Regions from separate parts of the Oceanobacillus longus genome, predicted to be linked through region 2. Evidence: riboswitches for the same ligand, from Rfam matches in the RefSeq annotation. Region 2 holds a riboswitch; each other region holds the start of a gene.

What was found. Region 2 has a riboswitch for lysine ahead of dapA (4-hydroxy-tetrahydrodipicolinate synthase). Riboswitches for the same ligand answer to the same signal wherever they lie in the genome.
Region 1: another riboswitch for lysine. It lies ahead of ACFOUV_RS11165 (amidohydrolase); the one in region 2 lies ahead of dapA (4-hydroxy-tetrahydrodipicolinate synthase).
Region 3: another riboswitch for lysine. It lies ahead of ACFOUV_RS07980 (Na+/H+ antiporter NhaC family protein); the one in region 2 lies ahead of dapA (4-hydroxy-tetrahydrodipicolinate synthase).

Annotation. Positions count from the first base shown of each region.
Region 1 covers NZ_JBHSAO010000008.1:101,433-109,309, forward strand. Annotated here, with positions in the region: gene ACFOUV_RS11155 (D-alanyl-D-alanine carboxypeptidase family protein) at 1-397, opposite strand, end outside; gene ACFOUV_RS11160 (hypothetical protein) at 655-1,227, shown strand; lysine riboswitch at 1,358-1,535, shown strand; gene ACFOUV_RS11165 (amidohydrolase) at 1,811-3,409, shown strand; gene ACFOUV_RS11170 (iron ABC transporter permease) at 3,627-5,642, opposite strand; gene ACFOUV_RS11175 (ABC transporter substrate-binding protein) at 5,657-6,643, opposite strand; gene ACFOUV_RS11180 (nitroreductase family protein) at 6,655-7,248, opposite strand; gene ACFOUV_RS11185 (ABC transporter ATP-binding protein) at 7,403-7,877, opposite strand, start outside.
Region 2 covers NZ_JBHSAO010000001.1:804,180-812,056, reverse strand. Annotated here, with positions in the region: gene ACFOUV_RS04225 (YitT family protein) at 1-79, shown strand, start outside; gene ACFOUV_RS04220 (MFS transporter) at 93-1,310, opposite strand; gene ACFOUV_RS04215 (DUF3231 family protein) at 1,382-1,882, opposite strand; gene ACFOUV_RS04210 (sulfonate ABC transporter substrate-binding protein) at 2,084-3,034, shown strand; gene ssuC (aliphatic sulfonate ABC transporter permease SsuC) at 3,058-3,822, shown strand; gene ACFOUV_RS04200 (ATP-binding cassette domain-containing protein) at 3,875-4,621, shown strand; gene ACFOUV_RS04195 (hypothetical protein) at 4,847-5,311, opposite strand; lysine riboswitch at 5,493-5,671, shown strand; gene dapA (4-hydroxy-tetrahydrodipicolinate synthase) at 5,773-6,666, shown strand; gene corA (magnesium/cobalt transporter CorA) at 6,777-7,730, shown strand; gene ACFOUV_RS04180 (DUF1801 domain-containing protein) at 7,779-7,877, shown strand, end outside.
Region 3 covers NZ_JBHSAO010000006.1:60,878-68,754, reverse strand. Annotated here, with positions in the region: gene ACFOUV_RS07990 (HD-GYP domain-containing protein) at 1-620, shown strand, start outside; gene yunB (sporulation protein YunB) at 698-1,477, shown strand; lysine riboswitch at 1,524-1,705, shown strand; gene ACFOUV_RS07980 (Na+/H+ antiporter NhaC family protein) at 1,862-3,403, shown strand; gene ACFOUV_RS07975 (sodium-dependent transporter) at 3,623-5,161, shown strand; gene ACFOUV_RS07970 (MetS family NSS transporter small subunit) at 5,162-5,269, shown strand; gene ACFOUV_RS07965 (M23 family metallopeptidase) at 5,317-6,246, opposite strand; gene ACFOUV_RS07960 (YhcN/YlaJ family sporulation lipoprotein) at 6,316-6,876, opposite strand; gene ACFOUV_RS07955 (YutD family protein) at 7,008-7,283, shown strand; gene ACFOUV_RS07950 (hypothetical protein) at 7,348-7,614, opposite strand; gene ACFOUV_RS07945 (amidase) at 7,731-7,877, opposite strand, start outside.

The DNA of each region.
Region 1 (7,877 bases), on a different contig from region 2:
TTCCACTCAAATGTTCGGCAATCGCAATTCCTGCGTCATTGCCGGAATTAATTACTAATCCCTGAATCAACTTCTTTAATGTAACTTGCTCTCCTTCTTCCAAGAAGACAGTAGTCCCTTCCACATTTCGGGCACTGGCATTGCTACTAACCGTTACAATATCTTCCAGGTTTCCGTTCTCAATTGCAAATATGGCTGTAGCTATTTTAGTTACACTTGCTGGATACATAAGTTCATTTGCATTTTTTTCAAAAAGTATTTGGCCCGAATTTGCCTCTAGTAGAATAGCAGCCTCACTATGTATTGTCGGAGATTCTGGCGATTCACCATGGACTTTCAAAGCGTTTATCATATTAACTGCTAGTATAACTGTGATTAATAGAAAGATTTTTTTCATTGTAACTACTCCATCTAAGATTTTTAAAGTACGTTCTATTTTAGGGTAAAGGTACGGAATAAATATGTAAATACGATTGAAAACTTGTAATAAACACCTAACATTCCAGGTAATATCTGGTAGATTAAAGGTTGCATATACTTAGTAAATTTATCCTTTTATACCAATTTGTTAATTAAATTTTCATACAATTTTAAATATTACTCTGGTATAATTATGTTATAACGCTATAATTAACGAAAAGGGGGAAAGAATACATGAAAATATATAACCCTGCAGATATAGCTAACTTATTAGGGGTAAAGGAATCAACACTAAGGAAGTATAGTATTCTATTAGAAAATGCAGGTTATAAATTTAATAGGAATAATCAAAATCAACGATGGTACAATGAGTATGACGTTATTGCTTTGCAGAAACTTGTAACGCTTAAAAATAGCGGCGATATGAGTCTTAAAGAGTGTGCAGAAGCTGTATATTTATGGGTTAAAGGTGATGATGTAACACAGGAATTAACTGTTATAGATAACGACACAAAACGCTATAACAACGATTTAACTGAATTAATAGACATGGTCCATCATCAAAATAAATTATTGGAAAACTACAATAAACAGCAGCACACGCAAAATGAATTGATCAAAGAATTGGTACAGCGACTGAATCAGCAACAGGATTATATAGAAATAAGACTGAAGGAACGTGACAAGATGTTAATGCAAACGATAAATGATCGACTCGAAACACAGAAACAAATTGCAGCAGCAAAAGAAGCAGAAGCGGAAGAACAACAAAAACAGGGTTTCTTCATCAGGCTTTTCAAAAGATAAAGGTGCCTGTCACTCCCCGAATTTTGTCGAATACACTCCGTAACGCAGCATATTTTAAAAACCAACGCTTGTAAGTTAATCAGAAATTTGGTAATATTACTCTAACTTGAATAAACAAACCTTATCTGGTCGGTGAGGTAGAGGCGCAATTAATGGGAGTAATCAATCGGAGGATGACATCTATGATGATTGATGAAAGGATTATTTGCCGAAGCGTGGTAAGGGTCAATCTTATGATGGCTGGTATGTTTCTGAATAGGAAATTTACTGTCATGCAATGTAACTGTTCATGGAGAACTACTGATCGAAATGGAGAATAACGTATACTGTAAAAACAATGGTAGGTTATTTTCTATCGTTGTTTTTTTGTGTGCGTAATAAGGTGGTTAGACCTTGTGTACACATCTTCCCTTCATTTATCACTTTTTTTCCTAAAATATTTACGTAGGAAAACGCTATGTAAATTTACTTCACTACTACATGCATGAGACAGTAAGGATCCAAATCCATAACCAGATCATTCCCTTTAACTATCCCATTGTTTATTTTCCCCTAAATTATTTACAGAGGAGATAGTTACATCATGAAAAAAATCTTTACCAATGGACAATTTTATACATTTAATCCAGAAAGGCCAACAGTACAATCTGCTGTCGTGGAAAATGGCCGCTTTATAGATATGGGGACAACCGAGGATATGCTCATCCAGTGGGGAACCTCCGATTTTGAAGTTATTAATCTGGAAGGGAATACGGTGACACCTGGATTGGTAGACAGCCACCTTCATATGTCCATGATTGCCACGAAATTTATCGATTTGGATTTAACAGGAATTACGACGAAACACGAAGCACTGAATCACATCCAAAATTATGCAAAAACACTTCAACCAGGTGAATGGCTACTGGGGGGAGGATGGGATGAGAACCTCTTTACCGATGGAGGAATTCCTTTAATTCATGAACTTGATCATGTAGCTCCACACAACCCATTATATTTAACGCGAATCTGTGAACATGCCGCTATAGTTAATCGCAAAGCATTAGAAATAACTAATTACCATCCTACCATGGCAGTACCCGTAGGTGGAAAAATCGTATTGGATGAATCGACAAATATGCCAACAGGATTACTATTGGAATCTGCTTCCCATCTAATAACGCAGTATATTCCTGAAAAATCTTATGAAACGTTGAAAAATGCTATGAGAAAAGCAATCAACTTCGCTATGGAAAAAGGTCTAACAAGTGTTCATTCAAACGATCCCCTTTACTTAGGCGGTTTACGTCAAACCTATCAGATTTATGATGAATTACTGAACCACGAGCATCTTGGATTACGTTCCAATCTTTTAATCAATCATGAATTTCTCGATGACTTAAGAGATATGGGAATGTATGCCGGATACGGAAATGAAACACTACAAATTGGTGCAGTAAAACTATTTGCAGACGGTGCATTTGGAAGAAGGACTGCTTTATTATCAGAGCCTTACAATGATGACCCGGGAAACTATGGTAAAGCTATGTTTGATCAGCATGCAATATATGACATCATCAAACGTGCACGTGAATTATCCATGCCGATAGCTGTTCATACAATAGGTGACCAAGCACTGGTAAATGTATTGGATTTACTGGATCAGTTCCCTACCGTTAAACACCGCGACCGGCTGATACATGTACAGGTGCTGCGTGAAGATTTAATTGAGCGTCTTGCACAACCAAGCAGAATTGCAGATATTCAACCACGATTTTTAGCGAGTGATTACCCATGGGTTGAGGAGAGGCTTGGGGAAAAACGAATGAAGCTTTCCTATGCTTGGAAAACGCTGCAGGAGGCCGGAGTAATATGTGCTGGAGGATCGGATTCACCTGTCGAACCAGTCAATCCATTAATGGGAATTCATGCTGCTGTAACAAGAAGGTCACCAGGGCAAACGCATGATGGTTGGTACCCTGATCAAAAATTAACGATGCATGAAGCATTTAGGTTATTCACTGAAATGGGAGCATATCCAACAAATGAAGAAGCAATCAAAGGAACCATTGACACAGGTAAATTGGCTGATATGACCGTTTATTCCAAGAATCCATTTGAAATGGAAGATGCTGACGAATTATTAACCACATCTATTGAAATGACAATCATTGGTGGTGACATCAAATACCAAAACAACTGAGCACTACTTCTTTTTTATTCTAGTCCTAAGTGAGCAGTTCTTCGTTTTGCTGAAAGGACGATAAATCAAGATATTTAGATAATGGTGAAATAGACCGAGAGATTGTTTTATTTTATGAGGAGAAGGAAACATAATTGTCGGAGAAAAAATAATATAGTTAAAAAGCAGATATACCTGGGGCATGGTATATCTGCTTTTTTATGAGAAAACAAAATTTTTATGCTCGCTTCCGCATTAACCACAGGAAGTATGGTGCACCAATTATTGCTACTAAAATACCTGATGGAATTTCATTTGGTGCTAACAATGTCCTGCTTAGCAAATCAGCAATTACTAATAGTAGTCCACCTATTAAGGCTGTAACGGGAAAAAGACGCTGATTCGACGGGCCGACAAGTAATCTGGAGAAATGTGGCGCGATTAATCCAATAAAACCAATTGCTCCAACTGCAGCTACACTGAACGCTGCCAAGACGGTTGCCAAAAGCGCTAATTGGAATCGAGTAGACATCACTTTAAGCCCCAACCCTTTTGCTGTATCATCACCTAATGCCAACGTATCCATATCTTTCATTTTAAAAAACAGGATGGGGAGTAGTATGAATGCCGGCCATATTAAATAATTAAATAGCTCCGCCCACCCTCTTGCATAGGTTGTACCTGAGAGCCAGGTTAATGCAGATGAAACTCCAAGATCAGCTTGTACGACTAATATTTGAATGATTGCTGAGCCAAAAGCAGATACACCAATTCCAAGAAGCGCTAAAATAGTTGGCTGAAACTGTGCCCGAACTGCCAATGCCATTACAATAACAAAAAATACAAATGAACCTATCATTGCACCAATTGGAATCCACACTGCAGATACACCGAATACATACATCATTAAAAGAGCACCAACCCCTGCACCGGAAGTGATTCCAATAACGGATGGATCTGCCAACGGATTTCGCAGGACACCTTGAAAAATTAAGCCACATACTGCCAGCAGCACCCCACTTAATAAGGCTACAAGGGAACGAGGCAAACGAAGATCCAAAATAAGATTTTTCATAAATTCATTTCCATTACCGAAAAACACCTGATATGCCGCAAGCGGTTCGAAACCATAATTTCCTGAGGCTAGACTGATTAGTAATGTAATTAAAGTTGCAGCAATTAAGACCGGAACAACTACTTTTAACGGCATTCCAATTGTTACCTTACCTGCTAAAACAGAAGTATTTTCTTCTCCATACTTCCTTTTTTTCATGCGTAATACTAAATAGATTAACCAAGGAGCACCAATTAAAGCAGTAATCGAACCAACAGGAAGCTCTGAGAATGATGGATCAATCATCCTCGCTAAAATATCGGCAAAAACTAATACATTTGCACCCCATATAAAAGAGGCAATAATTAAAGGAAAATGCTTGCGGTAACCAATTAACTTGATAATATGGGGTGCAATTAATCCAACAAAGCCGATCGGCCCCACTATGCTAACCGTCACAGATGTCAATAAAACAGCAACAAGAATCGCAATTAACTTAACACTCGATACATTTTGCCCAAGGGCAATCGCTATATCATCGCCCAATGTTAACGTGTCCAACTTATGAGTCATGATCAAGATAACGATTAATCCAGCAATTATAATTGGTAAGGAAAATTGTACGCCACTCCAATCATTTTGAACGAGTGTACCAGAACCCCATAAAAATAATCCAGCTACTTCATTTTCATAAAAAATTTGAAGAACACTTGTCAGCGAGGAAAATAAAAGCGTTACAATCATTCCTGCTAAGACCATTCTTACTGGTGTTGCTTTATTACCACCTGACAATAAAAATACGGTTAAAAATGTTAGAATACCACCAAAGAATGCAACCATAATTCCATTCCCAACTAGAGCTGCCGGGAATAATACCGTACTGAGTACCACTGCAAAATAGGTTCCTGAATGGATTCCTAATGTACTGGCAGACGCAAGCGGGTTTTTAGTAACGGTTTGTAAGATAACTCCAGAAACAGCTAATGCTCCACCTGCAATAATGCCCATAATAGCCCTTGGCATACGAAGATATCGAACAGTATGATGTTCCAACAAATCCTGAGGTGCAAAAATTGCATCGATAACAGTACCAAGTGGAATCGCTACACTCCCCTGATTAATATGTATAAAAATTAAAATGCATAAAAGGGCGGTCCCACCCCCAAAGGTCAGAACCGCTTTTATTGATTTTCGAAGCATTATGTCCACCCGAATCACTCATTTACCATAGCATTAACTAATTGTTCTGTTAGTACTTCCGCTGATAATACCCCACCAAAAGTCCACGTATCACCTGGTAATGCATGTGTATTCCCTTCCTGAACAAAGCTCAAATTTTCCCAGACAGGATTACCTTTTAACTGATTAGCAAACACATTATCGTCTTCCTGAACAATATATAAGAATTCAAGATTCTCGTCCTGGAAGTTTTGCAGCGCTTCGATCGTTACTTCAGTATATCCATACGTTTCAACTGTGTCAGCCTCATATGCATTTACAAAACCTAAGTTACTCATCACTTGGGAAACAATGGAGTTATCTGTAAACAATCTAAGTACAGGCGTGTTTTGAGCGGTAAAAGCCTGGGTTGCAATATAGGTTGACCCCTCAAGCCCCGCATCCGACACACGTGCTACTTGCTCTTCTGTAAAATCTGATAAGTCTGATAATACTTGTTCTGCTTCCGCTTCTTTATCAACTATTTTTGCAACCGTTCGGAACTCATTAATCATATTTTGATAATGATCCTCAATTGCTTCATCCCCATAAGGTGCGAATGTAACAACTGGAGCAATATCCTTTAAGCTATTTAAATGTTGTTCATGTCTAAAGTCCACACCGATGATTAAATCTGGATTCAAGCGGGCGATTGCCTCAAGATTAGGTTCCTGTCTGGTACCTACGTCTTCTACACTTTCATCAAACGCTGCATCAATATTAACCCATTGATTAAACCCATCTAAATCTGCAACACCTGCAGGTTGAATTCCTAATGCAAGTAAATCTTCTGCATAGGACCATTCCAATACGACGATATTTTCAGGTATCCCTTCAATTGTTTGTTCACCCATTGCATCTTCAATTGTAATCGTTCGTTCATCCGTATTTGTTTCTGATTCATTAGCTGGTTCATCTGAGCCCCCACAAGCGGTTAGTATTAATACAATAAATAATGCTAAAAGTAATCCTAGTTTCTTCATAAGTCCATCCCCTATCTAATTTCTTCAGTATTGATCCAATCAATTTTCCCCTCTACCGGTGTACGTTCCTTTGCTTTTGGTACCTTATTAGGATAGCCAACCTGGACAACTGCTATTAATTTATGTTTCTCAGGTAAAAGTCCAATATCACGAATAAACACTTCATCCAATAGTGTTTTCTTTGCAGTCCACATCGTTCCTATTCCTTTTTCCCAAGCTAACAGCTGGAAGTTTTGAATAAATGCACAGACAGCCGCAAAATTCTCTTCGTCCACATAACCGCCATCATCCTCTTTATCTATATAAAAAAGCACATGATGTGGGATAGAAGTAAAGAAACGGTCATAGGATTGACGCGCTCTCATTAATTTCTCTTCATTAGAAGTTTTTAATAAACCAAGTCTTATGTAACTATCTACAATCTTTTCCCCAAACACGGATCTTGCATCATCCTCATATATTTTTATCTTCCACGGTTCCTTCATATGATGATTGGGGGCGTACGCTGCGTTATTAAACAATTTCAGCAGCAAAGCTTTATTGACCTTTTCTGATTTAAAATCAAGAATCGTTCGTCGACCCCGTATCGCCGTTATTAATTCGATAGTATCTCCCCATCTCTAACTGAAAATGATTATCATTATCATGAATTTTATATGATTATTTTTATACTGTCAATACTACTAAGCAAATAAAGTAAGAAAAACAGACGGTGCAAATCCGTCTGTTTTCTATTATGTTCTTATATAGTATATTAAATCAATTAAGTTTGAATAATTCGGATTGTTGTTCCGCAAACACACTACGTCCTTTTCCATGAGGTATACACATAGGTGTTCCATAGTTAGGATCAAAGTAGATGTCACACTTCATTTGGAACACTTCCTCAACGAGGTTACATGTGATAATTTCTTCTGGTTTACCTTGTTGAAAAACCTTTTTATCTTTGATGGAAATAATATGGTGAGCGTAACGACATGCCAGGTTTATATCATGCAGAACCATCACAACTGTACGCCCTTCCTTCTCGTTCAACTCAAATAATAAATCAAGAACCTCGATTTGGTGAGTCATATCTAAATAGGTTGTTGGTTCATCGAGCAAAATGAGGTCTGTTTGTTGTGCTAATGTCATGGCAATCCATGCACGTTGTCGTTGACCACCTGATAGTGAATCAACGGATCTATCTTTTAAGTTGGTCACATGTGTTAGCTCAAGTGCATGATTAACAGCA
Region 2 (7,877 bases):
GATTTCGACAAAGATGGTTGATCAAGTGTGTCAAATGACCTTTCTTCAAACCTATACACTTAACTGGAGGAAAAAATAATATATATAACAGTCTACATATAGTTGTATCGTACTGCTGTGTGTTTGTTTTCTTTCCCGTCTTTGCCTTTTACATGAAGCAAGAGTAGTACGAGTAAACCAACGATAAAAGTGAATGCTGCGATAGACAAAAACATACCTGTTCTTGATAGATCCATCAGACGAGAAAAAATTGGTGGACCTAATGCAACGCCAAGAAATCTTACCGATCCGTATAAAGAAGTCACAAAACCTCTTCGTTCTTTGCCAACTGCCCCTGTTATAATGCTGTTTACACAAGGTAGGATTAGACCAGCTCCTACACTGCTTAAAGCGAGTACGGCAAGAAAGGGAATAAGCTTTTCAATAAATACAAGTGACCCGTAAGAAATTGTCTTTAATAGAAAACCAAGCAATACTAATCTTTTCATCTTCACCAGATTCTTTCCAATATTACTTCCGGTGAAATAGGAAACGGTTACCATCACCAACAATGGTAGTGCTAGAATTAATCCTTTCATAACACCTTCGATGTTATAATCTGTTTCCAAATTATCCGATAGATAAAATAAAATACCAAATAAGGCAAATAAACATGTTCCACCAGCTAGATACGTTGTAAATAACCATCTTCCCTCGTGCTTAAAAACACTTAAAAGGCCTCTAACATATTTACGAAAAGGAGGAGGAGCCTGACGGTTGCTCTTTTCTTTAATAAAAATCCATACGAGTAAAGCTGAGACAACGCTAATCAAAGGGAAAGTAAAAAATACGGAATACCAAACGATTAAAGCTAGGATAGACCCAAGTATTGGAGACAAAACCTTACCCAAGCCATTGGATGCTTCATAAATTCCAAGTACTCGGCTTTGTTCTCCACCTTTAAACAAATCACCAGTCAATGCCATCGCAATAGGGGACGTCCCTGCAGCACCGACTCCTTGTATAATTCTGCCAATCATAATCCATAAAAAAGCATTTGAAAAAAACGCAGCACCTAACCCTGCGATTAACCCTCCTAAACCAAACAGTAGTAAAGACGGTATAATTACAATCTTACGGGAAAATCGGTCCGAAAGGTAACCAACAAAAGGAATAAAGATTGCAGCTGCAATGGAGAATACGGTTATTGTTAAACTTACCTGCATCTGAGAAAGCTCTAAAGAAGTTTTCATTTCAGGTAATATTGGAATCAACATGGAATTTCCAAGTGTCATAATAAGAGGAATAGATCCAATAGTGGTTATAGTCATACCCTTATTTTTCTTCTTCACGTACTATCTACTCCCCTTTAGTATATTGATGTTAATTTCTGAAGTACACGTTATTTTATGTTTATTGGAGGAGAAACCAACCACCCTTTTTCCTTCATTACTTTTAATAATTTAAGCTCGTATTCTTCTTTTTGAGTGCTGAACTCACTGAACATGGTACGTAAATCTTCCCGAATAGCTATACCTATTATATAACTGCATAATAGTCTCCCTGTCATTAATTCTTTTTGCATGAGTACAGCAATCTCCGAATCGTTAAACCGTGCACCTGCAGGGATATCCTGAACTTCCACGTTTGGGCGATCAGGAGGAGCCGGTGGTAAACGAATGCCTGATTCCTTTAGAAGAGTCTCAACTTGTTGTTCTTCTTGTGTAAAGACATTTTCCAGGAGGTCTTCTAAAAAAACTTTTAGATCCTGTTCACCAGTATGATTAATCAAAACTTGGAGTGTAACGAGTGTTCCTTTCATGCTATACAAATAGGACCACAGATTGAAAACTTCCCCAGAGTGTAATGGTTCTTCCCTTGCTTTATTATTTATTACTCCCATTCGGATCCCTCCTAGTTTATTCATTTATATAAGTTTTCCTGAAATGAGATAAATTATCCTATTAAGAACCCATTCAGCTGCATATCGCTCAAGTGAGATTTTATTACTTTAGGTATTTTACCCAAGACAGGAACCTACTTATGATTTATACATAATCTAAACACAGATATAAATTCCATTTTGGTAAGGATGGTTGCAAATATGATAAAAAAAATTTCATTGTATATGATGATTATGCTATGTATTGTTGTTGCGGGTTGCAGTATGAATGATTCCTCATCTAGTTCAAAAGAAGATGTTGTTCGAATTGGGTATCAGAAAAATGGTCCACTGATTATCTTAAAGTCACTTGGTACATTGGAAGAAAGACTTAAAGAAAATGGATACAAGGTAGAATGGAATGAGTTCCAGGCAGGTCCAGCATTAGTAGAAGCTCTTAATGCAGGGAGTATAGACTTTGGAAGAACCGGAAATTCACCACCTATTTTTGCTCAAGCTGCAGACGCACCATTCGTAACCATAGCGGCAGGGAAATCCAAATTTGAAGGAAGCGGTATATTAGTGCCAGAGGATTCAGAAATAACATCTATAAAAGATTTAAAAGGGAAGCAGGTAAGCTTTGCTAAAGGATCGAGCTCCCATTATTTGATTGTGAAAGCGCTGGAAAGTGAAGGATTAAATTATACAGATATTACTCCTGTATTTTTGTCACCTGGTGATGCCAGAGTAGCATTTGAACAAGGGAAAACAGACGCAATGGTAGTTTGGGATCCTTTTACTTCATCAACGGAAGTTAATATGAATGCAACACTTTTAGTCAATGGTGAAGGGTTTACAACAGATAGGGATTTTTTTATAGCGAATGAAGTGTTCGCAGAGAAACACGAAGATTTGATTGCCGTTATTTTGGAAGAGATTGAGAACTCCTCTGTCTGGGCTAACAATCATCATGAAGCGTTAATCGATATGCTAGCACCGATTTTAAAAATTGATGAAGAATCCATTAAGATGGCTATCGAACGAAGAGTCTATGGTGTTGATTCATTAAATGAAACGATAATAAAAGAACAGCAGGAGATTGCAGATACATTTTTTCGACTGGACATTATTCCAAAGAAAATAGATGTTAAAGATGTCATGGATAGGCAATAATGACAGAAAGGAGGGCTGGGCAAATGAAACTTTTACTAAAGGGTTATATTAAAAAGTTCATTCCCTGGTTTTTACCCCTCTTATTACTTGTTGGATGGCAACTATTATCATGGGTAGGGGCAATTCCCGAAAGAATTATGCCAGCACCCACAAAGGTTTTACAAGCTGGTATGGAACTTTTATCAACGGGGGAATTATTTAGCCATATTTCTATTAGTCTTGGCAGAGCATTAGCAGGATTCCTCATAGGGGGAGTAATTGGATTTGTATTTGGGTTACTTAACGGTATATTTCGTTTTGCTGATCTTTTTTTCGATACATCTATTCAAATGCTGCGGAATATTCCACACCTCGCATTAATTCCACTTGTTATTTTATGGTTTGGGATTGGGGAAACATCCAAAATCTTTTTAGTGGCGTTAGGGGTTCTTTTTCCAATCTATATCAATACGTATCATGGCATTAAATCGGTTGATAAAGGATTAGTAGAGATGGGACGCGCGTACGGATTAAAAGGAACATCGCTATTCTTTTCTGTTATTCTTCCGGGTGCAATGTCGTCTATTCTTGTAGGTATTCGATTTTCTTTAGGAGTAATGTGGTTAACGTTGATTGTATCGGAGACGATCTCTGCCCATAGTGGTATTGGATATATGGCAATGAATGCTAGGGAATTTATGCAAATGGATGTAATTGTTTTAAGTATCTTGCTTTATGCGTTATTCGGAAAGTTATCCGATGTTATAGCAAGGTATTTGGAAGGAAAGTTACTTCGCTGGAACACCTAATTTACCAAGGAGGTAACCGAAATTGGAACAATCTACAAAAGAAAAGTATATTATGATTACTAATTTACAGCAATCGTATGGAGAGCGGGCGGTTCTGAAAGGATTGGACCTTAGTATAGAAAAAGGAGAGTTTGTAGCAATCGTTGGGAAGAGTGGTTGTGGGAAGAGTACCTTACTTCGATTAATTGCAGGACTGGAAAACTTCAATAAGGGTTCCATTTATATAAATGATGAACCATTGAACCATTTAAATGAATATGCACGTATCATGTTTCAGGATGGGAGGCTTCTTCCATGGAAGCGGGTGATTGATAATGTGTGTATTGGACTTCCTAGCGATTTCAAAGTAAAAGCGGTTGAAGCTTTACATCAGGTTGGATTGGAAGATCGTATGAACGACTGGCCGTCCAAACTATCCGGTGGTCAGAAGCAACGGGTGGCGTTAGCCAGGGCTTTAGTTCATAATCCTTCACTACTACTATTGGATGAGCCACTCGGAGCACTTGATGCACTTACTCGAATTGAGATGCAGGATCTCATCGAGTCACTTTGGAAACAAAAGAAGTTTACATCTATTCTCGTTACACATGATGTGGAAGAGGCGGTTGCTATCGCTGATCGAGTCATATTAATTGAAAATGGAAGTATAAGCTTGAATCGGACTATTCGTTTGCCTAGGCCGAGACAACGTACACATCCTGCTTTTTCGATGTATGTAGAAGAAATACTGGAGAAAATTCTTGATCGTAATAAGGGTAAAATCGCTTTAGTAAGGAATTCAAAGGAATCCCACATTTAAAACTAGTTCCATTTCACTCCATAAATGATAAAAGCTACACCAATTATCAAAATCATCTTACCGAAAGAGTTTTTATCAGCTTCTTCCCTGAAACGATTTCTCTCATTAAATGCAGCACTTGTACACATAAGGACAGTTAAAATTGCGAGGGGGTCCCGTTTAGGTTGTTTTATTTTGTTAGGATAAAAAATGAACCTCTATAAAAAGTAGGTTCATTTTCGGTTACTATTCTAAATCTTCATCATCGAGTCTTCTGAAGCCTTCTTGCTGAAGATAATCAGCAGCGGCATTGTAGGTTGCATATGTACCATCCAATAAGTCTCCTGCATAGATATTCCATAAGTCAAAATCATGAATTATTTTAAGGATTTGTAGTTCGTTATTAATCCAGCTCTCTTCAAAAGGTTCTGATTCAGCGAGGGATTTAATGGATTGCTTTATGATTTTACGCAGTTCATCAGGGGTAAAATCACGGATATTTACCATTCCTTTAGAATCAACCGTATAGTTTTCATCTATTTGTTCAGCATAAACAAATCCATTGCCATTTGGATGAAGATGATAGACGACAATCTTCTTTTCCATGACACTTTCTTCAAAATGAAAATTGACACGGCCTAATGATACATCATGACGCTCTAATTCTGTAAAGTCTTCAATAATTGCTAGTTTTTTTTCAAATGTAAGCATGTTACCTCCAGATAGATGTTATTTAAGAATCAATTTTTATTATACCACTTGAATATTGTAAAATACGAAGGAACTGCATTAAATCTTTATAGGAAAAAATGGATAATGCTTGTTTATTCTAAGATACTTTTGTTATAATACAAGTAACAATCAAATACTTTCTTATTTTAGATTTTTTTAAGGTAAGGATAGAGGTGCAGAAACCATTAGTACTTATGTTTAGGAGAATGAGATCCGGGGATACATAAGGAAAGGGGAATTTGCCGAAGCGGAAGGAGACTCATCATCCTGAAGTTGGTTCTGTTATTTAATAGATGCAGAACTGTCATATAGGGAACTATATGGAGGGCTATCAAGCGTAGAACTAACACAAGTTCTAAGCAGCAGCGGGCTCTCGTTGGTGCTTTTTATTTTGGTCCTCCACACCTATCCAAAAAATTAAAGAAAAGGTGTGAACAGTTATGAATTTCGGTAACGTATTAACAGCAATGGTAACTCCGTTTGATCCATATGGAGAAGTAGATTTTGAAGCTACTAGAGGATTGGTTAATTACTTGATAGCAAATGGCTCAGATGGGTTAGTGGTTGCGGGAACAACAGGTGAATCGCCTACATTAACGCATGATGAGAAATTAAAATTATTTAAAGTTGTTGTGGAGGCAGTGGATGGGAGAGTTCCAGTCATTGCAGGCACAGGATCAAATAATACAAGAGCCTCTATTGAACTTACAATAGAAGCGGAGAAAACAGGTGTGGATGCAATTATGCTTGTTACTCCGTACTACAATAAACCGTCACAGGAAGGTATGTATCAGCACTTCCGCACGATCGCAGAAAGCACTGCATTGCCTGTCATGCTGTATAATATACCAGGAAGAAGTGTTGTTTCCTTAGATTTGGATACGATTATACGTTTATCTCAAATTAAAAACATTGTCTCTGTAAAAGAAGCAAGTGGAGTTTTAGATCGTACAGCAGAACTTATCAGTCATACGTCTGATGACTTTAGTGTGTACAGTGGAGAAGACAGTCTAACACTGCCTACGCTCGCTATCGGTGGTACGGGGATCGTATCTGTTTCTTCCCATATCATCGGGAACGAAATGCAGGAGATGATTGAGCATTTCAATAGAGGTGAAGTTACGAAAGCAGGCGACATCCATCGTCGTATATTGCCGGTGATGAATGCAATGTTTCAAGCTCCAAGCCCAACGCCAGTAAAAGAAGCATTAAATCGAATCGGTGTGCCTGTTGGAAGTGTACGCTTGCCACTCATACCGTTAAATGATTTGGAACGTGAATCTTTATCAAAAGTAATTGCAATCTACGAGGAAAAAAGAGTAGCAGGATATTGATCACTTAGGGGAATAAGCGCATATGCTTATTCCCTTTTTCTCATTAGGATATGTTAAACTAACTTGTAAGAATACTTTAATCATGGTTTCAAGAATAAAGGGGTAGCAACATGATACGAATAAGTGGCATCACTAATGACCAACAGTTGAAAAGAAATGTTTCCATAAATGAACTAAATTTATCTGAGTATAAAATGTGTTGGATTGATTTTAATAGCCCAAATGAAGCAGAAATCAATCATTTAGAACAGACTTTTCATTTTCACCCACTTGCAATTGAAGACTGTGTATACAGACTACAACGACCAAAATTGGACTATTACGATGATTACACCTTTTATGTGACACAAACGGTGAGAGAAGGAAGCAAGGATGTTTCAAAAGATGAGCTGAATTTTTTTATAGGAGATAACTATATCGTCTCATATCATCAAGAACATACAAAAGAAGTTGAAGATGTGTGGGACCTTTTTTTAACACAGAAAAGTAGTTTTCAGTGGGCACCTTATTATGTGCTATATAGAATCTTGGATAAGATTGTTGATAATTATTTTCCGCTTATTTATAAAATTGAAGATGAATTAGACAAAATAGAAGACAATACGCAAAATAAATCAATGGATCTTTTAATGAATGAGCTTTTTGATATCAGACACACGCTACTGAACTTAAGACATACATTTAATCCTATGCGTGATTTACTTTATCGCATGCTGAATTCTCAACACTTAGATGGGGTTAAAGAAAGAAAAGAGTATTTTTCCGATATTTATGACCACCTATTAAAATTATCGGAAATGGTCATGTCTAATCGAGAAGTAACAGCTGACATTCGTGACAGCTATTTGTCTTTAAATTCACATCAAACAAACAATGTTATGAAAGTACTTACAATCATCACCTCGATTTTCGCACCTTTAACGTTTATAGCTGGTATATATGGAATGAACTTTGAGAATATGCCTGAATTAGCATGGGAGTATGGTTATTTTATTTCCCTTGGATTAATGGCAATAATTAGCATGTCGATGATCCTTTGGTTTAAAAAGAAAAAGTGGTTTTAAATACTGGAACATTAAAGTTAATAATTACGTTTTAAAAGGAGACACTTAATGGCTGATAAAAGGAGAACAGAAGCGGTTGATCAGTTTATTGAAGATTTACCAGAGGAAATTCAAATCATTACAGCAGATTTAAGGAAACTAATCCTT
Region 3 (7,877 bases), on a different contig from region 2:
AAAATGCGCTGTTGGAAATAGGTGTTGGTGCAATGCTGCATGATGTAGGCAAAATCTTCATTGACCCTGAGATTCTACATAAACCAGATCGGCTGACAGATCAGGAATTTGAAATTATTAAAAGTCATACACAAATGGGCTATGACTATTTGCGAAAGCATTCGGGGATTTCCTCTGTAGTTGCCCATTGTGCCTATCAGCATCATGAGCGGCTAGATGGTTCTGGATATCCACGAGGCATTGAAGATAGAGAAATGCTTCCATATGCAAAATTAATTGGTATCGCAGACGTTTTTGATGCTGTAACGAGTAATCGCGTTTATCGTGATGCAATGCTTCCACATGAAGGATTGGAGATCCTTTATGCTGGTGCGATGCGTCTTTTTGATAAAGAGATGGTTGAAGCATTTAAGAAGAGCATTGCAGTCTATCCCGAAGGCTTGACAGTAGAGTTGAGTGATGGAAGGCAAGGTGTCGTTATCAGGCAAAACGAACAACTTTGTGACAGGCCCATCATTCGAATTATCCAGGAAAACGGCAAAGAAGTTGAAGAAGTTTATGAAGTAAATTTGGGAAGAGTCGTGAATGTAACGATTACTTCTGTATTAACGAAGGATTAATCAGTATTCTTCCCCGTGCTTTTACCTATTCTAACCCTCTTAAAACAAGCATAAATTGTTTTGAGGGGGTTTTTGGGTTGAGACATAAGAAGCGTTATCGAAAAAAAAACTTTGCATCGCCTCCAAATAATTTTATAATGATGATTACGTTACTTATATTTGTGTGCAGTGTTGGTCTTAGTATATGGATCATTGATAAGCGGATTGAACCGGTCTTAATGGAAATTGCAGAAGTAAAAACGGATGAATTTGCAACGCGTGCGATTAATTCAGCGGTAAGATTTGCTGAAGAATACAGCTTTGATGAAGTATTGAATATTACCTATGATAATGAAGGCCATGTCGCAACATACAATTGGAATCCCTCTGTAGTCAGTGAAATAAATCGGGTGGCAACAGATCGTGTTGAAGAATTCTTTTTAAATGTAAACAGGGGTGATCCAATTACGTATGATTATTCCCTTCATGATCCTTATGAATATGAAGAAGGGGCAGAGGGACGTGTAGAACAGGATCCGACATTGGTGGAAGTTCCACTAGGTCAGGTTACTGGAAATACAGTCCTGGCAAATTTAGGACCTAAGATACCAATAAATCTCGGGTTAGTTGGAAGTGTAAGGACGAATATTATACGTGAAGAAGAGGAGTTTGGTATTAATGGTTCATGGGTTTCCCTTTATGTAGATGTAGAGGCTGATGTTCAAATAATTATTCCATTCACCACAGATGTGAAGACAGTCAATACAGAAATTTACATTGATGGTGGGGCAATTATGGGGAAAGTACCCGACTTCTATGGTGGTGATGGAGGTGGACCATCCATCTCTGTGCCAAAAGACGACTTGCAGAATGACTGAAAATCTTGTATAGTAAAATCATAATTGAATAAAAACCTTATCAGATCGGTGAGGTAGAGGCGCAAATAATATTAGTAATCAACCGGAGGAGGACAACAGTGATGGTTGGTAAAAGGATTGTTTGCCGAAGTGTAATAAGGGTCAGACTTATTATTGCTGGTACATCTTTGAATAAAGGATGCACTGTCATGCAATGTATACGAATGTGCATGGAGAACTACTGATCGAAATGGAGGATAACGTATATTGTAAAACAATGATGGGTTATTTTCTGTCGTTGTTTTTTTGTGCGCAAAATTAATGACGTATGCTCGTACACCAGGCGTTTCGCAATCAATATGTCCAACTCCCACACATTCGATATTAACTAATGGAGGTAACATCATGGAAGGAACAATTTTATCACTTATTCCAGCACTGCTTATGTTGGTACTTGTCGTACTAACCAGGAAGGTATTGCTATCTTTAGGTGCAGGAATTATCGTTGGAGCTTTATTAATTCATGATTTTAACATTTTAGATTCCTTATCTGAAGTTTGGATGGTTTTTTATACTATCTTTGTTTCAGAAGGATCTTTAAATACAGGAAATCTGCTGTTATTAGGATTCTTATTATTATTAGGTATGATGACAGCATTTCTTCAAGCGTCAGGCGGCAGCAGGGCGTTTGGGGAATGGATGATGAAACGCGTCAAAACCCGAACTGGTGCGCAAGTAATGACAAGTGTTTTAGGTTTAATTATATTTATCGATGATTACTTTAATAGCTTGGCTGTTGGACAAGTTGTAAGGCCATTAACAGATAGACATAAAATCTCTCGTGCAAAACTAGCTTATTTTATCGATTCTACGTCTGCACCCATCACAGTTATTTCGCCAATTTCAAGCTGGGGTGCATATATAATAGGTATACTAGGTGGATTGTTTGCTGCTAATGGCATTACGGATATGCAACCATTAACAGCATTTATCCAAATGATCCCTCTTAATTTATATGCACTTTCTGCAATATTGCTTGTTTTCATGGTTGCCTATTTGAAGCTGGATATTGGCCCAATGCGTAAACATGAAGAACGTGCCATTAATACAGGAGCAGTATTGGATCCGGAACAGGATAAGGTACCTGGAGATTTAAGTGATACATTTAATCCACATCAATCAGGTAAAGTATACCATCTATTACTGCCGATTATTATTTTAGTCGTTGGTACAGTTCTATCGATGGTTGTTACTGGTGCCAATGCAAGTGATAATGTAACTATATTAACCATCTTTGCTAATACAAATGTTAATTTATCACTGTTTATAGGTGGAGTTGCTGCTGTTGTAACATCATTCGCATTTCATGTTAACTTAAGCATACCAAAGGCGAATGTAGGGAAAATCTTTTTTGAAGGTATTAAAACCATGCTTCCAGCCATTTATATTCTTATTCTTGCATGGATGATTGGTTCTATTATCGGAACAATTGAAACCGGAACGTATTTAGCAGAAATAGTGAGTGAAGCGTCCATCAGTTCATCGATGTTACCAGTTCTGTTCTTTATCATTGCTGGATTAATGGCTGTTTCAACTGGAACATCATGGGGAACATTCGGTATCATGTTACCAATCGCTGCTGAAGTTGCGGCCGTCTCTGACATGGAGATGCTTCTACCGTCCTTGGCTGCAGTACTTGCTGGTGCCGTTTTCGGTGATCATTGTACACCAATTTCAGATACCACGATCCTGTCTTCTACAGGTGCAGGTGCGAACCATATTGACCACGTGTTGACACAGTTACCATATGCACTCATTGCTGCTGGGGTAGCTATTGTAGGTTATTTATTGGTAGGTCTAATGAATATGGTATTTGTTCCACTATTCATTTCACTAGCTCTTGTGTTGCTAATTGGTTTCCTCATTCATTCAATCAAAAGTAAATAATAACAAATAAAAAATCTTTCACCCTATTTGGTGAAAGATTTTTTTGTTAGGAATGAGGGTAATAAATAGAAGATTTAAAAATTACTTTGACATAGGTGAAAAGTACCGATATAATACAAGCATAAATGTTAGAAAATAATAAACATTTTAAACATTCATTTTCACCATGATGCATAGCATAGTATTGCTAGTAGAAGAGAAAAAGGGGGAGGTTTATACATGGAAACACGTTCACAGTGGGGGACAAGAGCTGGTTTTATATTGGCAGCTGTTGGATCAGCGGTTGGTTTGGGAAATATTTGGCGTTTTCCAGCGGTTGCTTATGAAAATGGTGGTGGAGCATTCTTTATTCCTTATTTATTTGCACTGTTAACTGCTGGGATACCGATACTTATTATGGAATTTACCATTGGACATAAGTATCGAGGATCAGCTCCTTTATCGTTCAAAAGAATGAATAAGAAAACAGAATGGCTCGGATGGTGGGGGGTATTAGTCGCATTTGTTATATCTACGTACTACTCTGTTATCATTGCCTGGGCAATATCCTATTCTATATTCTCATTTAATGGTAGTTGGGGAACAGATACAGAAGGATTCTTATTTGGTGAATACCTGAATTTGGCTGAAGTCCCGGGTCAAATAGGAAGTTTAGTTCCTGGTGTATTCATTCCATTAATTATCGTTTGGGCAGTTGTTTTAGGTATTTTATTTAAAGGTGTGAAAAAAGGAATTGAAATTGCAAATCGAATTTTTATACCAGCTTTAGTAATTCTTTTTCTTATTATTGTTATTTATGCATTAACATTACCTGGTGCACTTGCAGGGTTGGACGCTTTCTTTGCACCTGATTTTGCCAGGATAGCTGATCCTGATGTGTGGGTAGCGGCCTACGGACAAATATTCTTTAGTTTATCTATTGCATTTGCAATAATGATTACCTATTCCAGTTACTTACCAAAGAAATCCGACATAACAAATAACGCATTTATTGTTGGGTTTGGTAATTCTAGCTTTGAATTGCTTGCTGGTATTGGTGTATTCGCTATTTTAGGATTTATGGCAACAGCAGCTGGTGTAGGAGTTGATGAAGTAGTAGCTGGAGGGGTAGGATTAGCTTTTGTAGTTTTCCCTGCAATTATTAATGAATTCCCATTCTTCAATGAATTTTTCGGCTTTTTATTCTTTGCTTCATTAGTTCTGGCGGGATTAAGCTCATTAATATCAATTACGGAGACATATGTCGCTGGTTTAGTAGACAAATTCAACATTTCCAGAACAAAAGCAGTACTTTTCGGTGGCGGTTTAGCTGCGGTAATTTCACTTCTTTATGCTACACAAGGTGGTCTTTATTTCCTTGACGCAGCAGACTATTTCATTAACCAATTCGGAGTTGCATTGATAGGGCTAGTGGAAGTTGTAATGATTGCTTGGGTATTGCGTGAACTAAAAGGTCTTCAAACACATGCTAACGGAATATCCGATATTCGACTGGGTTCATGGTGGACGATTTGTTTAAGTGTTGTGACACCAATCGTATTGGGTTATATGATGTTTGGATTGTTCAAACAAAACCTTTTAAAAGAATTTGATGGTGCTACTGGTAACTATGAAGGCTATTCGGATACCTTTATTATGTTTGGTGGATGGGCAGTTGCAGCTGCAGCTTTGCTTATAGGTATTTTACTCTCTCTTACAAAATGGAAAACATCGGCTACAATTGAGGAAGAAAAACAAAAGACTGGGGAGGCAAAATAAATGAGTGGTGGAGCGATATTTGTAATGTGCCTCGGTATCGTTATTATATGGGGTGGACTCGGAGCAAGCATTTGGTACGCAATCAAAACTTCAAAAGTGGCAAAGTAATGATTAAAAAGAGAAGAACCTTTATCATTGGGATAAAGGTTCTTTCTTTAGCTTTTATCTTTAGCCATGCGCTCCCATTTTATTAAATATGGATAGGGATCGAAGGACCATTCACTGTATCCGTTATCCTTATACATTCCATAATGCAAATGTGGAGGGAATTTCCCGGATGTACCAGGAGGTCCATACCCTGTTGAACCGACACTTCCGATAACATCGCCAGGCTTAACAACCTGACCAACTTTAATGTCATCACTGAATCCACTCATATGTGCATAATAATGATATATATTGAATATATCCCGAATACCAACCCGCCAACCACCATATAAATTCCAACCCATCATTTCGATAACGCCGTACGTAGTTGAATGAACAGGAACCCCGTAACTTGCAAAGATATCCGTTCCTTCATGGATTCGATTACCTCCGAATCCTCTCCTGTCACCCCATGTGTTCCGATAACTGTAATTGTGTTTTATGGCTACTGGAAAGTCTCTGTCCGTTAAATTTATACCCTGAAAGGTCTGGAATACCTTTGAAGTATTCATGATGGTTTGAACCGTTAAATCGCGATTGTAATGATTCCACAGTGCAATTCGAATTTCATCTTTGGATGGACCATATTCAAGAAGAATCATTGCCATTGTGTATAGAACATCTTCTTCGTTACCTGGGTCTGCAATTCCATCTCCATTACCATCTTTGCCTTTCCCATTGAATGTGTCGATGAGAGCTATGTCTTTCAGCAACGAACTGTTACCAGGCCCAAACCAAATTTCAGGCATAATTTCTATCGAGATGAGTTGCTCAGGTTCATCACTGTTCTTCATATTACGTTCATAATTATCAATTGCTGCTAAATAATACCATGGAATCTGCGTGAGTGCTTCTGTTTTCTTAAAGAGCGCCATGCGTTCATCATAAATATCTTCTTCCGCATGAACATGAAAAGGATAGAAGAAAAGAAACATCATACTAAAGCATGTTATGGTTGCCCGAAAGGACATTTTCTCACCTCCAGAAAGAATTATTTTTTCTATTTCCTATTTTTCCTGGTCATTAGTTAGACCTTGTGAGGATTTTTGCATTTCTTCAATAATCATATTAATCGTGTTATCGTAATCGCGATTTTCTGTTGAAGAATTATGCAGACTTTGAATGTCATACATGAGTGTTTCGTTGTCGGAAACATAAATATCGAAATAACTTGGCATGATAGACATCGCAGTTTTTTTGGCAATATCAGCAGCTTCTTCTTCAGCTGTATTTTCATTTCTGTCATAAGCAATTAGAACTTCTCTGTCCGTTACAAGGGTAGACACTTCATTAAAACCATTATTTTTTAAAATAATTCTGGTAATCATATCAGCCATCTCATTCCGGTCGATCGAAATCTCCTTATCGTTGTTTATCGTATCATTTTCAAATTGTTCTTTTGTATATCGGACATAGCCAATTTGATCATCGTCTGCAGGAGCTTCGTAATTTCTCGAAGGGTCCAATTCGTCTGCAATTTGTTCCTGTTCTGTCATTGTATTATCTGTTGTATTGCATCCAGTTAAGAATGTAGTAACAGCAAGAGCTATAAAAATGAGTGATTTCATATTCTTCCTCCTAACATATTTATTAGATGCCTTTAGTTTCTATAAAAAGCAAAAAATAATGCATGAAATATTTCTGGTTTCCATATCGCTTCATGTGGTAAACTAGAATCAGTTTAAGTGGGGTGAGTTTCTTGGTTGAATTGAACGGAAAGAATTATGAAATTATTGAAGATATTAAAGATGGATTTCAGGAAGAAGCAATAAAAGCCCGCTATTCCGAAATCCTGGCGAAGTATGATTATATTGTAGGGGATTGGGGATATGACCAGCTCCGATTAAAAGGATTTTATAAAGATAGAAATGCAAAAGCAGCGATTGATTCAAAAATAGGTACGTTAGATGATTACTTGCTGGAGTACTGTAATTTTGGATGTGCGTATTTTGTACTGAAGAAATTACCCAAATAACATAAATCATTCTACATACAATAAGCGACTGCAGTTTATAATTTGAACTGCAGCCTTTTTACTCTCAATCCCCAAGCTTATCTTTTTCATCGTCTGTCGGATGTGAGCCATCTGCCTGTCTTGGTAAACCTTCGTGTTGGTTCTTATCTGGAAAAACAAAAGCACTGTCACGATACTGTCCTTCTGTCCATGGTTCAGACTTACCTGTAACCTTTTCATCTTTATTAATTGCGGAACCATAGGAACCTTCAGGGAATTCTTCTGGAATCAACTGATTATGTTGTTGATTAACGTTTGGAAAATCGGAATACGGTTGCTTTTCTTTACGCAAAGTTAGTTCCTCCTTTCTTACGGATAGCTTTTGCAATAAAGAGAAAGCTATAACCTTTTTGACAAAAATAAAAACGGCACTTCCTTGTAACATTGGAAGAACCGTCTTTAAATTTTTTATGTGGAACGAATATAGCCTCTAAATTTTTTCTCCAATAGTCTCCCTATTCGGAACAGGGCGTCTTCATTGCCTGTTGCGCTCATTATTTGAACACTAACTGGCATATTGTTCTCATCTACACCTACGGGAACAGTTAATGCAGG